Regions from separate parts of the Lactiplantibacillus sp. DA1 genome, predicted to be linked through region 2. Evidence: predicted binding sites of a transcription regulator. Region 2 holds the regulator's gene; each other region holds the start of a gene.
What was found. The regulator Rex, encoded in region 2, represses fermentation and respiration genes when NADH is low (regulators of the CRP and FNR family bind a similar motif). The targets are predictions, from matches to a motif close to TTGTGAANTANTTCACAA.

Region 1 (4,938 bases), on a different contig from region 2:
GCTTTTCTCTGGATATTAACTGCTTTTTGCTACACACCTACGAGTTACAACTTCGGTACTCAACTTGTGATTCAATATATTCAATGGGGCCCTGTCAAATTGAATGTGATTCCCTTCCAACAATTAGACATTGAATTTTGGCTCAACGTCCTTCTTACCGTTCCGTTAGGCGGCTTGTTGGCGTGGAACTTTCCCGACTTACCTTGGCGTCGATTTATTTGGTTAGGTTTACTCACCGGCCTGACACTCGAACTAGGTCAATTCATTCTGGACTGGTTGGTTAATATCAAGCGTTGGGTCGATATCGACGATGTTATTACTAACTGGGCTGGCGTCCTTCTTGGCGCAGCCAGTTATAAAATTATGCGTCACGTTCCCGGACTACGGTGGTTACAAAAGTAGCCTATATATGGAAGTAAAAAATATGGTGCCACCCTTCCACGTTTTCCCATCGATTACGCCTTGCAGGTAACCTGGCAAACTGTCTATTATTACCTCGCAATTAAATAAAGCGTCGCAACCGTGAATGACGGTTGCGACGCTTTATTTAATTTCAAGATCAACATCTACTAGCTTGATCATCTTTAAGATTCAAAAAACAAATCAAAAACTTGTTTACGATCCCGATTCCAAACTTGATTATCACTCGTTGGGTAGACTCGGTTTGTTAAAACAACTAGTCCCACCTGTCGATCCAAATCGAAAGCGATGGCTGGTCCTGTAAAACCGGTGTGAAAATACTGATGACGTCCTGCACGTCGTTCCCAACCTAGTGTTCGACCGTTTTCGTCATATTCCCCTAACCAGTCAAAGACGTTTTCATCAAGTACCCGTTTTCCTTGATACTCGCCAAAATTCAACATCATTTCAACAAACACCGATAAATCTGTCAATGTCGAAAACAAGCCCGCATGGCCACTCTCACCATTTAGCAAGAACGCTTTATAATCATGAACCTGTCCTTGAATTTGTCCTCTTAGCGGATCAAACTCCGTTGGCACAAAACGAACCTTAGGCCGATTTAAATTATAACCCGTATTGGTCATAGCCAATGGATAGCAGACATGATCCTGAATACTTCGTGCTAATGACCCGTCAACTGCTCTAATAATCCAGCCCAGCAAAATGAAACCTAAATCTGAATAGACGTACGTTGTGCCTGGAACATTAACTAGTGGTGCATCATAGACTGCTGTAATTAAATCCTCGCGCTGCATCTTATCCAGATTATCAATATCTGCCGGTAAGCCACTATTATGAAGTAACAAGTTCTTAATCGTTATTTCAGGATGCGTAAACCCGGGTAAAAATCGAGCCACCGAGTCTGTTAAATGAACCGTGTGATCCGATAGTAACTGGAAGATCCTTGTCGTTGTTCCTACAACCTTAGTTACCGATGCCAAATCATAGATCATGGCTGGATCCAAACCGATAGCAAATTCATCACGGCCCTGTTTGCCATGATAATATTGACTAATACCTTTAGGGGTGATCAAGCTAAACGACGCCCCGTAAATATCACCAGCTTCAATACAACTGTCAATATATTGTTCAATTTTTTCGAGCATCTGCATTACGCCCACCTTTCGTGACATACATTACTTTTCATCTAGTTGCTTTCTTTATGATAACGAACTTCCTCATAAAATCAACGGCAAACGTTTTGTAAATCCACTGCACACTATTTTACTTTTTATTAACTAACTAGTTGAACACTTGTTATATTATGGACAATATTCCACTTATATATCAAAGCAAGCATGAGTTTGGGCTATTTTTTAAATATAATTAAGTGAATTGTCAATGCCTAACTATCGCAATAAACACTGTTATATCAACCTTTAGATTTCAAAATACTTTCATAGATTATATAAAATTGACCTAAATGTGAAATAAATCATCTGGAAGCGGTTACAAATCCGTAAAAAAATGTTATGATTCAAATATAGAATTTTATCAATCATTTGATTGGATTCAAATTATGGAGGCGAGAAAATGATTACATCAGAAAAGACAACAAAACCCGCAGCTTGGAAAGGCTTCAAGGGAGGGCACTGGCAGGAAGAAATCAACATTCGTGATTTCATTCAAAATAACTACACCCAATACAATGGCGACGAAAGCTTCTTAGCTGGCCCAACCGCTGCTACTAAAACTTTAAATGATAAGGTCTTAGCGTTAAAGAAGCAAGAACGTGAAGCTGGCGGTGTGTTGGACGCTGATACTAAAGTTGTTGCAACGATTACTTCTCATGGCCCTGGCTATATTCAAAAAGATCTCGAAAAGATTGTTGGTCTCCAAACCGACAAGCCTTTGAAGCGAGCCTTTATGCCATATGGTGGTATCCGGATGGCTGATGACGCCTTAGAATCTTACGGCTACACTCCTGATAAAGAAAACGATAAAATCTTCACAGAATATCGCAAGACTCACAACCAAGGTGTCTTCGATGTTTACACCCCCGACATGCGGAAAGCACGTCACTACAAGATCATCACTGGTCTACCAGACGCTTATGCTCGTGGCCGCCTTGTTCCAGACTTACCACGGGTTGCTGTTTATGGGATCGATCGTTTGATGGAAGACAAGGCTAATGACTTTGCTCACATTGGTGATGGTGAATTAACCGATGATGTTATCCGTCTCCGTGAAGAAGTTCAAGATCAATACCGGGCTTTAGCCGACATGAAGAAAATGGCCGCTAGTTATGGTTACGATATTAGCAAGCCTGCAACTAACGCACAAGAAGCCATTCAATGGATTTACTTCGCTTACTTAGCTGCCATCAAGACTCAAAACGGGGCCGCAATGTCCGTTGGTCGGATTGATACAACAATGGATATCTTCATTCAACGCGACCTAGAAAATGGCGTTATCGATGAAGACCAAGCCCAAGAATTAATTGACCAATTCGTTATGAAATTACGGATGGTTCGCTTCATCCGTACTGAAGAATACAATTCACTCTTCTCCGGTGACCCAATCTGGGCAACCTTATCAATGTGTGGCTTAGGCATTGATGGGCAACATCACGTTACTAAGACAGCCTTCCGGATCTTAAAGACCTTGGATAACATGGGCGCCGCACCAGAACCAAACATCACAATTCTATGGTCAGACCGCTTACCAGAAGACTTCAAGCGTTATGCAACACAAGTCTCCATTGACAGTTCAACCATTCAATACGAAAACGATGATTTGATGCGGGTACAATGGGGTACCGACTACTATGGGATTGCTTGCTGTGTTTCAGCACAACCAATTGCTGACGGCATCCAATACTTCGGTGCTCGGGCAAACTTAGCCAAAGCTATTCTTTACGCCATCAATGGTGGTCGTGATGAAATTGCCGGTGACCAAGTTGGACCTGCTTACGAACCAATCACTTCAGAATACATCGATTACGACGAATTCATGAAGAAATTAGACAAACAAATGGATTGGTTAGCTGACACTTACGTTAACTCCCTCAATGCCATTCACTACATGCATGACAAGTATTACTACGAAGCTGCCCAATTAGCTTTGAAGAATACTGACCTTGACCGGACCTTCGCAACTGGGATTTCTGGTTTATCACATGCTGCTGATTCGATTTCAGCAATCAAGTATGGTCACGTTAAAGTTATTCGTAATGAAGATGGAATCGCCGTTGACTTCAAGGCTGACAACGACTTCCCTCGCTACGGGAATAATGATGACCGTGCTGATGACATTGCTAAATGGTTAGTCAAGGAACTATACAGTAAGATGAATACGCATCACCTCTATCGGAATGCCAAACTTTCAACTTCTGTCTTGACGATTACCTCAAACGTTGTTTATGGTAAGAATACGGGTACCACACCAAATGGCCGTCAAAAAGGCGAACCATTCTCACCAGGTGCTAACCCAGCATACGGTGCTGAAAAGAGCGGTGCGTTAGCTTCACTTCTTTCAACTGCCAAATTACCTTACCGTTATGCAACTGACGGGATTTCCAATACGTTCGGCGTTACACCTAACACGTTAGGCCATGACCTCGAATCACGGAAAGATACGTTAGTAAATATGTTAGACGGCTACATGAAGAACGATGGGATGCATCTGAACATCAACGTCTTCAATAAAGACACCTTAATTGATGCCCAAAAGCACCCAGAAGAATACCCAACATTAACGGTTCGGGTTTCTGGCTACTGTGTCTACTTCGCAGATTTAACTAAGGAACAACAAGATGACGTTATTTCACGGACATTCTTCGAATCAATGTAACATTTAATCTTTAATAGTTAAGAAGGCGAAAGGCTCATGGAAAACAAACAAGTTTCAACAACGCAAGCGGCGGCAAAGGAGCCTTTGATAGGCTACGTTCACTCCATCGAAACGTTTGGCTCCGTTGACGGACCAGGTATCCGTTACGTGGCGTTCCTTCAAGGATGCCACATGCGTTGCCAATACTGTCACAACCCTGATACTTGGAAACTCAACGTTGGCGATCAAATGACGGCCGACGAGATTCTCGAAGACGCGTCTAAATACCGGGCTTTCTGGGGCAAGACGGGTGGCATCACAGTCAGTGGTGGTGAATCACTGGTACAAATCGACTTCATCTTAGACTTATTTGAAAAAGCCAAGGCGATGAATATCAGTACTTGTCTGGATACTTCTGGACAGCCTTTTACCCGAGAACAACCTTTCTTTGACAAATTTGAGCGTTTAATGAAGGTCACTGATATTTCATTGGTCGACATTAAACATATCGATTCTGCCAAACACAAGCAATTGACCCAGTACGGCAACGAAAACATTTTGGATATGATTCAGTATATGGCCCAACATCACGATGATATGTGGATTCGCCACGTACTGGTTCCCCAACGAACGGATTACGATGAAGATTTGAAGAAACTCGGTGACTATATTGCCAAGATTCCAAACGACGTCGTTCAAAAAGTT
Region 2 (4,938 bases):
CTTCAGAAACTAACTTAGCACCCATGTTTTCAAAATGATCGTCTAATTCGATCGCCTTAGCAATCGTTACACCATCATTAGTAATGGTTGGTGAACCATATGATTGTTCCAAAACAACGTTGCGACCCTTAGGACCTAACGTTGACTTAACTGTGTCAGCTAATTGATCGACACCTTTTAGCATCGCTGAACGTGCATCTTCAGAGAACTTTAATTCTTTAGCCATTATCTCTATTCACCTCATGAATTTAATTTATTTTAAGTTGCGCAATTTAAATGGATTAGTCTTCGATTGCAACGATATCTTTTTCGTGCAATACCAAGTACTTAGCACCTTGATACTTGACTTCGGTACCGGCATACTTATCGAATAATACTTGATCGCCGACCTTCACGCTGGGGTCAACTTTTGTCCCGTTATCTAAAACACGACCGTCATTGACGGCAACAACCTTCCCGCTTTGAGGCTTTTCCTTGGCGTTATTGGCAATGACAATCCCACCAATTGTTTGTTCTTCTTCTTCTTGTTGTTGCAAGATAACGCGATCTCCTAATGGTTTTAACACGTGAATCCCTCCATTTATTCTTTTTTAGCACTCCTTAGTTCCAAGTGCTAATTACATTGTCAACTATATCATTTTAATTCAAGATTGCAAGTAATTTGTCAATTATTAGTCAAAGAATGTCAAATCGACTATAATGAAATTTACAGTTATCGCTATGCAACTTAAATTAAACTTTTAAAAGGACGTGAGTTGATGGTCAATCGCCGCCAATCAATCTTTATTCTCATTATTTACTTTATTATTTATGCCCTACCAAGCGTTCTAGTTACCGCTTTTCATCAACTTGGTTCTCAAGTATTCGTTATTCAAACCGTTGATTACTTGGTCGGTGCCGTCCTGCTCATTTGGTTAACTAGCCGAATGAAAACTAAAAATGTGATTGAAAAGCATCCTAGTAATTGGATCAAAACCATTCTTTGGGGATTGATCGGACTCGGGCTCGTCATCGTCGGCCAATTGATTATTCTAAAAATCACTGCCTTGTTAGGCCAGTCAACTGCTTCAACCAATACCACCACACTCCTGACAGTTGGCCAGCAATACCCAGCCTTTTTCCTAGCCATCATTATCGGCGCTCCAATCATGGAAGAAATCGTCTTTCGCAAAGTTATCTTCGGTAATCTGAGCGCGGTCACTGGTAAGATTGGAGCTGCCTTAATTGCGAGTGTGTTATTTAGCTTCGCACATGCGGACGGTCACTTCATTCTGTATGCGTTTGTCGGCCTCTTATTCTGTTGGCTATACCAGCATACCGGTCGCATTCAAACTTCTATGACTGCCCACATCCTAATGAATGCATCGGTCGTATTACCAACATTGCTTGGATTGTTGCATTAATCAAGCCTAGTATGTCTCAATAACTGTAGCCGTCACTAAACACTTGTTTCACATAAAAAATTGACACAAAAAGGTGCCCTAGGACTGATTCCCAGGGCACCTTTCACTATCAATTTCTAGAACTAAGGCAATACCTTAGTCTTGAGCCTCATTCTGATCGTCATGACCAGATTCACCCAATTGCTGACCGTAATGCTCAATAAAGTAGATCAACGTTTGCAATTCATTAGTCAAGTCAACGTTTTGAACCCGGACTGTTTCTGGAACCGAAATTCGTAACGGCGTGAAGTTCATAATTCCCTTCACGTTAGCATCAACCAAATCATCCGTAATTTCCTGAACAACCGTCGTTGGAACTGTTAAAATTGCAATTTCAATCTGTTGTTCGATCAATTGCTTCTTCAACTCAGTCATTGGGTACACTGGCACCCCACTTTGAACCGTATTGGCAATCGCCTCGTTCACATCAAAGGCCGCTGAAATTCGAACATTACTATTTTTGTGAAAATTGAAGTTTAATAAAGCGTGACCTAAATTCCCGACCCCAATCAAGGCAACGTTCGTTAAGGTATCTTGGTTCAAAATTTTTTTAAAAAATGCAAGCAACGTTTCAACATCGTATCCATACCCTCGTTTACCGAGCGCCCCAAAATACGAAAAGTCTCGCCGAATCGTTGCTGAATCTACTTTAACCGCCTCGGACAACTCGGTTGATGATACCCGCTTCTTATCTGCATCTAGTAAGATATTCAAGTAGCGGTAATAAATTGGTAACCGTTTTGCCGTTGCCCGTGGAATTTTTGTTTCTGCCATTCGGACGCGTCCTCCTATATAAAAGTTTGTGAATTTGCTGACACTATTCTAGCATAACCTACAACTTTGTGAAATAATAATTACTTATTATTCCAAATAATTGGGCAAACCGTTGCAATATGCTACAATTATGTCACGAATCAAATGTGAAAGGAGCTTAATAAAGCGTGATTTTACTACAAGTACAGCAGGTAATGCGGCGTTTTGGTGCCGATGTCTTGTTCGATAACGTACAAATGGACATTCAAGAGCACGCCCGGGTGGCCCTCGTTGGTCGCAATGGCGCCGGCAAATCAACCTTACTTAAAATGATTGCTGGTGAAACGGTGCCTGACGAAGGCCAGATTTCGATGCGCAAGGGACTGACAATTGGTTACTTGGCCCAAGATCAAGGCCTAGACAGTCATAATACAATCTGGGAAGAGATGAGTAGTGTCTTCGCCGAACTACATGCAATTGAAAATCGAATGCATCAACTCGAAAATCAACTCAGTGATCCGGCTATTATGAACAATGAACAGGCCTACCAACAAACTTTAAAAACCTATGACCAAATTCAAACGGAATTTCAACAGAAAAACGGTTACGGGTACCAAGCTGAAATCCGGGGGGTTTTACACGGATTTCAATTTGACGCTGATGTCTATGATAAATCGGTCACTGAACTATCAGGTGGTCAAAAGACGCAGCTCGCACTCGCCAAGTTACTACTTGAAAAACGCGACTTACTTATTCTTGACGAACCAACTAACCACTTGGATGTTGAAACTTTAACTTGGCTAGAAAGTTATTTACAGTCATATGCAGGCGCATTGCTTATTGTCAGCCATGACCGTTACTTCCTAGACCGAGTCGTTAATGAAGTTTATGATCTGTCGCACCATGAAATGGTCCATTATACTGGCAATTACGATCAGTTTGTTCAAGAAAAAGCGGCACGCATTCAAGCTCAGTGGAAACACTATGAAAAACAACAAGCCGAGATTAGTAAACTTGAAGACTTTGTTAACCGTAATATTGTTCGAGCTTCTACGACAAAACGTGCCCAGGCCCGGCGCAAGCAATTAGCTAAGATGGAACGACTAGATCGTCCTGATAATGACGAGAAAACGGCCCACTTTGGCTTTCATGCCGCCAAGCAAAGTGGAAATATCGTTTTGACCATCAAAGACGCTGCCGTGGGTTACGGCGGTCGAATCCTTTCAGAACCAGATAATCTCAGTGTTAAAAAACATGAAGCAATTGCCATCGTCGGCCCAAACGGGATTGGTAAATCAACCTTCCTCAAGAGTATCTTGGGCCAAATTCCATTCATTAAGGGTAAGGCCGTGTTTGGCACTGGCGTCGTCACTGGTTATTATGACCAAGAACAACGCAACCTTAATGACAAGAAGACAGTATTGGGTGAATTATGGGATGAACATCCAACCACGCCGGAAAAAGATATCCGAACCATTCTAGGAAGCTTTCTCTTTACTGGAGAAGACGTTGATAAACCCGTCCACGCACTATCTGGTGGCGAGCGGGCCCGGTTACTACTGACTAAACTCGCCATGCAAAACGACAACTTCTTGATTCTTGATGAACCGACAAACCATTTAGATATTGACAGTCGTGAAGTATTAGAAGTAGCCCTCAACGATTTTGATGGTACCCTACTCTTCGTTTCACATGACCGTTATTTTATTAACCAAGTTGCAACCAGTGTCGTAGAAGTCTCACCAGAAGGAACTGAACTTTTCTTGGGTGACTACGACTATTACATTGACAAAAAACAGGAACAGGCTGAAATTGCAGCGGCGGCTGCCAGTCAAGCTGCTGAAGAAGCCGCCAGCGCTGGGACGACTGACCCAACTAGCGCAGCAACTGTCACTCCCCGTTCGACGGGCCAGCAAAATTATCAGGCTAGCAAGCAGCAGCAACGAGAAAAACGTAAACTTGAACGCACTGTCGCTGCTTTAGAAGAACAGATGACAACGCTTGATGCGCAGACGACTCAGATTCAGACAAAAATGGCCCAGCCAGAAGTTTCAGCTGATGTTGGTCAGTTGCAAGATCTACAGAAAGAACTTGACGCCATCACGACCCAACAAGAACAAGTTGAAATCGAATGGACTGAACAAGCTGAGGCCCTCGAGGAACTCAATTAATATATATTGACGAACAAATCAAAAAAATGGTCGCACTTTAACCTTATAGGTTATCGTGCGGCCATTTTTTTGATCATTATTTTAACATCCCGGGCATCCAATCAAACGCCAATCCCGGATCAGCATTAAGTGTTGCATCCCCAAATTGGTGGTGTTGATATTGGACGTAACCGGCAGCACCGATCATCGCACCGTTATCACCACATAACTTCAAAGGTGCAAGTAATAACTCGGTGTCGGGAAAAGCAGTCGGCAAATCTTGCTGTAATCGTTCACGTAATCCATGATTAGCAGCGACCCCACCGGCTAAAACAAGTTGTTTGACCGGATACTGCTTTAAAACGCGTAATGTCTTGCTCATCAGCACGTCGACCACGCTAGCTTGAAAACTTGCTGCCAAATCATTCTTATCAAGCGTTTCACCGATTTGATCTGCATGGTGGACCGTATTGATAAAAGCACTCTTCAGACCACTAAAACTAAAGTCATAATTATCTTCATCGATCATGGCTCGTGGAAAGTTAAACGTATCATGTCCTTGGTGCGCCATTTCATCAATGACCTTACCGGCT
Region 3 (4,938 bases), 350 kb from region 2:
GGGCTGTGAAACGGCAAATTGCTTCGCCACCATTGTGTAATTCTGACAATCGACCAACGCACGAAAGTAATCTAAATCCCGAGTATTCATGCGCGATCACCAAATTCCGTGATGTACATCGTCATAATCTTTTGCTGGAGTTCAACAACCGAGTGTCGTCGCGAACGTGCACAATCCTTGGCTTCACGGCGACATAATAGGCACCGCCGCTTCGGTAGTCCTAGATCAGTCCGTGATAGCGCTCGCTGCGAGCCCGCTTGTAAGATATCAATATCATATAAACGCCCCAACGGATCTTGTTCTTCAAATGCCACAGCCATCCGCTTACTAGTCGCAAAGTCAGTCGTCAAGATTAAGAAACGCTCATTACCGGCCGGATGGTTCCAATCAGCAGCCATCGTGTATGTCGACAACCCGGCTTCGAAACGCTGCACTCCCGCTAAGAACAAACGTCGCAGTGCGACGTTATTCTTAATTGGTCCCGGAATATTCAATTTAATTGCCGCAATCGTGGCCTGAGGATTAGTTGCCATCAACTGTTGTTGGTATGCTACTCGTTGATCCCGGGCCGCCAGCATATCTGTAATCGTTTGGGGCGTTCCCGCTGTAAAAATAGTCGCCATCGCTGTCACTTTCTTCCTATAATGTATGCTTATATCTTCAGCTTAACTGAAAAAAGCCGATTTTTAAACTAATTATGCTCGCTTTAACACGTTATCGCTCATAAAAATCGACCACGTCACCAATATCAATGACGTAGTCGATTAATTTCGAACATTTAAACGAACTTATTGTAAGTATTTAAACATTTGTTGCCCGGCTTGACGCCCAAAAATCACCGTTTCAGCAATCGAGTTACCACCAATGCGGTTATTACCGTGTAAGCCGCCAACGACTTCACCGGCTGCAAACAAACCAGCAATTGGCTGTTCCTGCTGATTCAAGACTTGAGTTGCCGGATTAATGGCAATACCACCCATTGTGTAGTGAACGGCCGGTGCAATATGAATCGAATAGAATGGTCCCGTTGCAATATCACGATCCATCCCAGTTGTCCGGTCAAAGGCCGCATCGTTGTGACTAGCAACTGCTTGATTCCAGTCAGTAACGGCCTGTTCAAGCGTCGCCCCATCTAACCCAGTCTCAGTTGCTAAAGTGGTCAAATCGGCCCCAGTCTTCACTAGCCCAATGTGGTCATAGAACTCAACCGCTTTGACCCGGTCACGAATGCCCCGGTCAAAAATCAGGTAGGCCCCGGTGCCGCCTAATTGATCAATGGCAGCCGTCACATTTTTACGAGTATCCAACTCATTGACAAAACGTGCGCCCTGTTGGTTGACTAAAATGGCGCCCTCACCCCGGACAGCCTCGCCAATCAAGTAAGCATGGTCGGTATCTTGTTGAACCGTTGGATGAACTTGGACTTGGTCCATATCAACAACTTTCGCACCAACGGCTTCCGCTAACAAGATGCCGTCGCCAGTCGCACCTGGTTGATTAGTCGTCTGATAGTTTTTGAGATCATCACGATACTTACCGAGTAATGCCTTGTTCGCACCAAAGCCCCCAGTTGCTAGCAACACAGCGCCAGCTGTAATCGTGACAGCACCATCAGCAGTTGTTGCCTTCACACCACTGATTTTGTCAGCATTGACAATCAGGTCATCGACCTTAATGTCCGTTAACAATGGCAATTGGGCGGCCGCCACCTGTTTTAATAATTCGGTGACTAAGAAACCACCAATTGGTGCCATTGAGCTTGGACGATGGGTCCGCATCACGCTCATGCCACCCGTAATTGTCAAATCGTCTAGCTTAATACCGTGGTCCGCTAACCAGTCAATTGCTAACGCACTGTGCTCTGTGAAGAACTTCAATAGGTCTTGGTTATTCATGCCGCCCCCACCCTTGAGGGTTTCGCCGTAGAAATCACCAAAACTATCGACAATGTGGTGATGAAGTTGCACGTTAGTTTCAGCCGCATTCATTCCTGATGAAGCTCGGGTGGTGTTCCCACCAATCTTAGGCATTTTTTCTAGAATAACGGGTTTCAATCCCAATTCATGTGCTTGAATGGCAGCTGTTAGGCCAGCACCACCTGATCCAATAATAATCACGTCATAGTTTGGTTTTAAATCCGCTAATGCGGTTGGTGTAAATGTAAATTTATCAGCCATTGAATACCACTACTCCCTTCAATTCGTCCAGACCAGCAAATGGGCCTAGCAATCGAGTCCAATTTTATTAGTCCAACAGTTAACAAGCAGATTATTACGGTTAACTCGACACGGGCCATCATTCCAAATCTAGGAATAACGGCCCGTGCCACGTTAAGATACGTCAGCTAACCGACGCTTGACCTTTGCTCATTTTACCTTAATCATCAATGTTCGTCATATCAATCGGAACCATCCATTCATCGAATTGTTCCGCCGTTACTTTACCCGACTTGATCGCTGCTTCACGTAAAGTCGTTCCAGCTTTTTCAGCAGCTTGAGTAATGACAGCACTATCATGGTAACCGATGTGTGGTGATAATGCCGTAACGGTCATTAAAGAACTGTCCACTAATTCTGCCATCCGATCTTGGTTAACAGTCAAGCCAGCAATCATCCGGTCAGCGAAACCAGTAATCGTTCCGGCTAATAATTCAGCGGATTCCAAGAAGGCATCAATCAAGACCGTCTTGTAGACGTTCATTTCAAAGTTACCTTGACTAGAAGCTAAATCGACGACCACGTCATTTCCCATGACCCGTACAGCGGCCATCGTGATGGCTTCAGCTTGAGTTGGGTTAACTTTCCCAGGCATAATTGATGAGCCGGGTTCGTTAGCCGGAATGTTCAATTCATCATATCCCGCCCGGGGACCACTTGCTAAGAAGCGAACGTCATTGGCAATCTTCATTAAATCAGCAGCCAACGTCTTGATGGCCCCGTGGACCACGTTCAAACCAGAGTGATGTGCCAAGCCATAGAACTTGTTGGAATCGGCTGTAAATTCAATGCCATATAGTTTACTCATGGCATCGGCAATATTTTCAGCAAAATGTGGTGCAGCGTTTAGACCGGTCCCAACAGCGGTCCCCCCCATTGCGAGTTCGCCTAAGGTTGGGTTCAATTGCTTCAAGTAAGCAATGTCATGTTCAATAGCACTCGCCCAGCCACTCACTTCTTGGCCAAAGGTTAATGGCGTGGCATCTTGAAGATGGGTCCGACCAATCTTAACAACCCGCCAGTACTTCTTTTGTTTGATTTTCAGTTCTGCCAACAAGTGTTCCGCGGCAGCAATCAGCTTGTCCACAGCAACCGCGGCCGTAATATTCATTGCGGTTGGGAAAATATCATTAGAACTTTGACCATGGTTCACATCATCGTTTGGTAAGATTTCAATGTCGGGATTGAGCTTGCCAGCCATGTGTGCCACCACTTCGTTAACATTCATATTTGTTTGCGTTCCAGAACCAGTTTGATAAACTACCAGTGGAAAGTCCTTACGCAACGCTTCGTCATCTAGCGCTAATAGTTTATCAATGGCAGTCACGATTAAATCAGCTTTTTCGGCAGTCATTGCTTCAACTTCCTTATTTGCAATCGCGGCGGCCCGCTTGATTTGAAGTAGTGCTCGAATCATTTCTAACGGCATCTTGGTACCAGTTGGGAAATTATGGCGACTTCGTTCCGTCTGGGCTCCCCATAATGCGGTTGCAGGAATTTTAACTTCGCCTAAAGTATCTGATTCAACTCGATATTCTGTCATGTTGATAACCTCCAATTAATGTGTTAGTAAGCGCTTACTAAGTGTGTGAAAAAAATAACATTTAGTTTATAAACTAATTTTACCGTCCAAATACCGGTATAGTCAAACTGTATTTTAGTTATAATTATTAATTATGAGGTTGATATATCAGCTTTTAGGAGCTCTCAAAAAGGAAATTACAGCCTTTGAATAAAAATGTTTATTTTTTCACATGGTATGATTTATTCTTAGTTATAAATTCTATTCAATTACAGCTGATTACGACCACTATTTATCGACAAACAAGTTAAAATTTGGCTGTTTATCCATCCTTCATTCACCCCAATGCCCTGATATTTTTTAGCGTATAACTGAACACGTGTTTCTTAATCAACCTACTTGATTCACCAAACTAATTAAGCTGTCATTAATCATGATAAAAACGTGCCGATTGATTAAAGTCAAAACCAACCAGATTAAGTCCGCTGGGAAAAGTTCAAACTAGTGTAAACCTGCTTGATTTGCGCGCCCTACGCCGACTTCCAGGCATTTCTGCCAATTGCTGGAACGTGGTGGGCACAGATTTGAGCCGAAGCCCACGTCTCAAATACTGGCCTTCCACTAACCAAGCAAAGAACGCTTGCTAAGTGGAATTTCACCACTTAGCATTGTCAGAAACGCCTTCCAGCCGGGACAGTGTTCGAATGACAGTTATGGATGTACCCAATTTTTGATGGATTGATCGTTATTCTTCTCAACCGATAATCTTGTTATTTGTCTGTGAGACAAGAAATGCGATTATGCCAGCTCAACTGTGTCTAAATCATGATGCTTAGTATTGGAATGGCTAAAATGATCGACGTCAACTTAACGCTTAATTGAAGCTCCAGTTTCAAAATAACCAACAACCAATTGTACCAAGTTAAGTGGCCGTTCATCAGCCATACGAGCGGCTTACCGGACCGGAGGGGCTGGGTGACAATGCTCAGTAGCCAAATTATTCTTAGCTGGAAGTGGGTTGCTTCCGGCTTAGAATAAGACTCGTATTTGAGATGACGCGGGTTGTGCGTTAGCTCAAATCGACGTCGGCTTACGTTCCAGCAATTGTCACCCAGCCCCGGAGGTCGGAATAGGACGCACACACGCTGACGAACAGCATCCAAATCAATCGGCACGTTTTTATCATGATTCACACTAATT

Region 1: a site for Rex is predicted at 1,717-1,734, ahead of pflB (formate C-acetyltransferase). Genes of this name have one in related genera too.
Region 3: a site for Rex is predicted at 3,803-3,820, ahead of RXV91_RS00395 (class II fumarate hydratase). Genes of this name have one in related genera too.

What each region holds. Positions count from the first base shown of each region.
Region 1 is NZ_JAWHTQ010000005.1:319-5,256, forward strand. Features, by position in the region: gene RXV91_RS08635 (VanZ family protein) at 1-402, shown strand, start outside; gene RXV91_RS08640 (serine hydrolase domain-containing protein) at 585-1,574, opposite strand; gene pflB (formate C-acetyltransferase) at 1,996-4,254, shown strand; gene pflA (pyruvate formate-lyase-activating protein) at 4,291-4,938, shown strand, end outside.
Region 2 is NZ_JAWHTQ010000001.1:440,154-445,091, forward strand. Features, by position in the region: gene groL (chaperonin GroEL) at 1-226, opposite strand, end outside; gene groES (co-chaperone GroES) at 282-566, opposite strand; gene RXV91_RS02070 (type II CAAX endopeptidase family protein) at 759-1,403, shown strand; gene RXV91_RS02075 (redox-sensing transcriptional repressor Rex) at 1,539-2,216, opposite strand; gene RXV91_RS02080 (ABC-F family ATP-binding cassette domain-containing protein) at 2,384-4,366, shown strand; gene tsaD (tRNA (adenosine(37)-N6)-threonylcarbamoyltransferase complex transferase subunit TsaD) at 4,443-4,938, opposite strand, start outside.
Region 3 is NZ_JAWHTQ010000001.1:86,887-91,824, forward strand. Features, by position in the region: gene RXV91_RS00380 (LysR family transcriptional regulator) at 1-90, opposite strand, end outside; gene citX (citrate lyase holo-[acyl-carrier protein] synthase) at 87-623, opposite strand; gene RXV91_RS00390 (flavocytochrome c) at 789-2,177, opposite strand; gene RXV91_RS00395 (class II fumarate hydratase) at 2,377-3,759, opposite strand.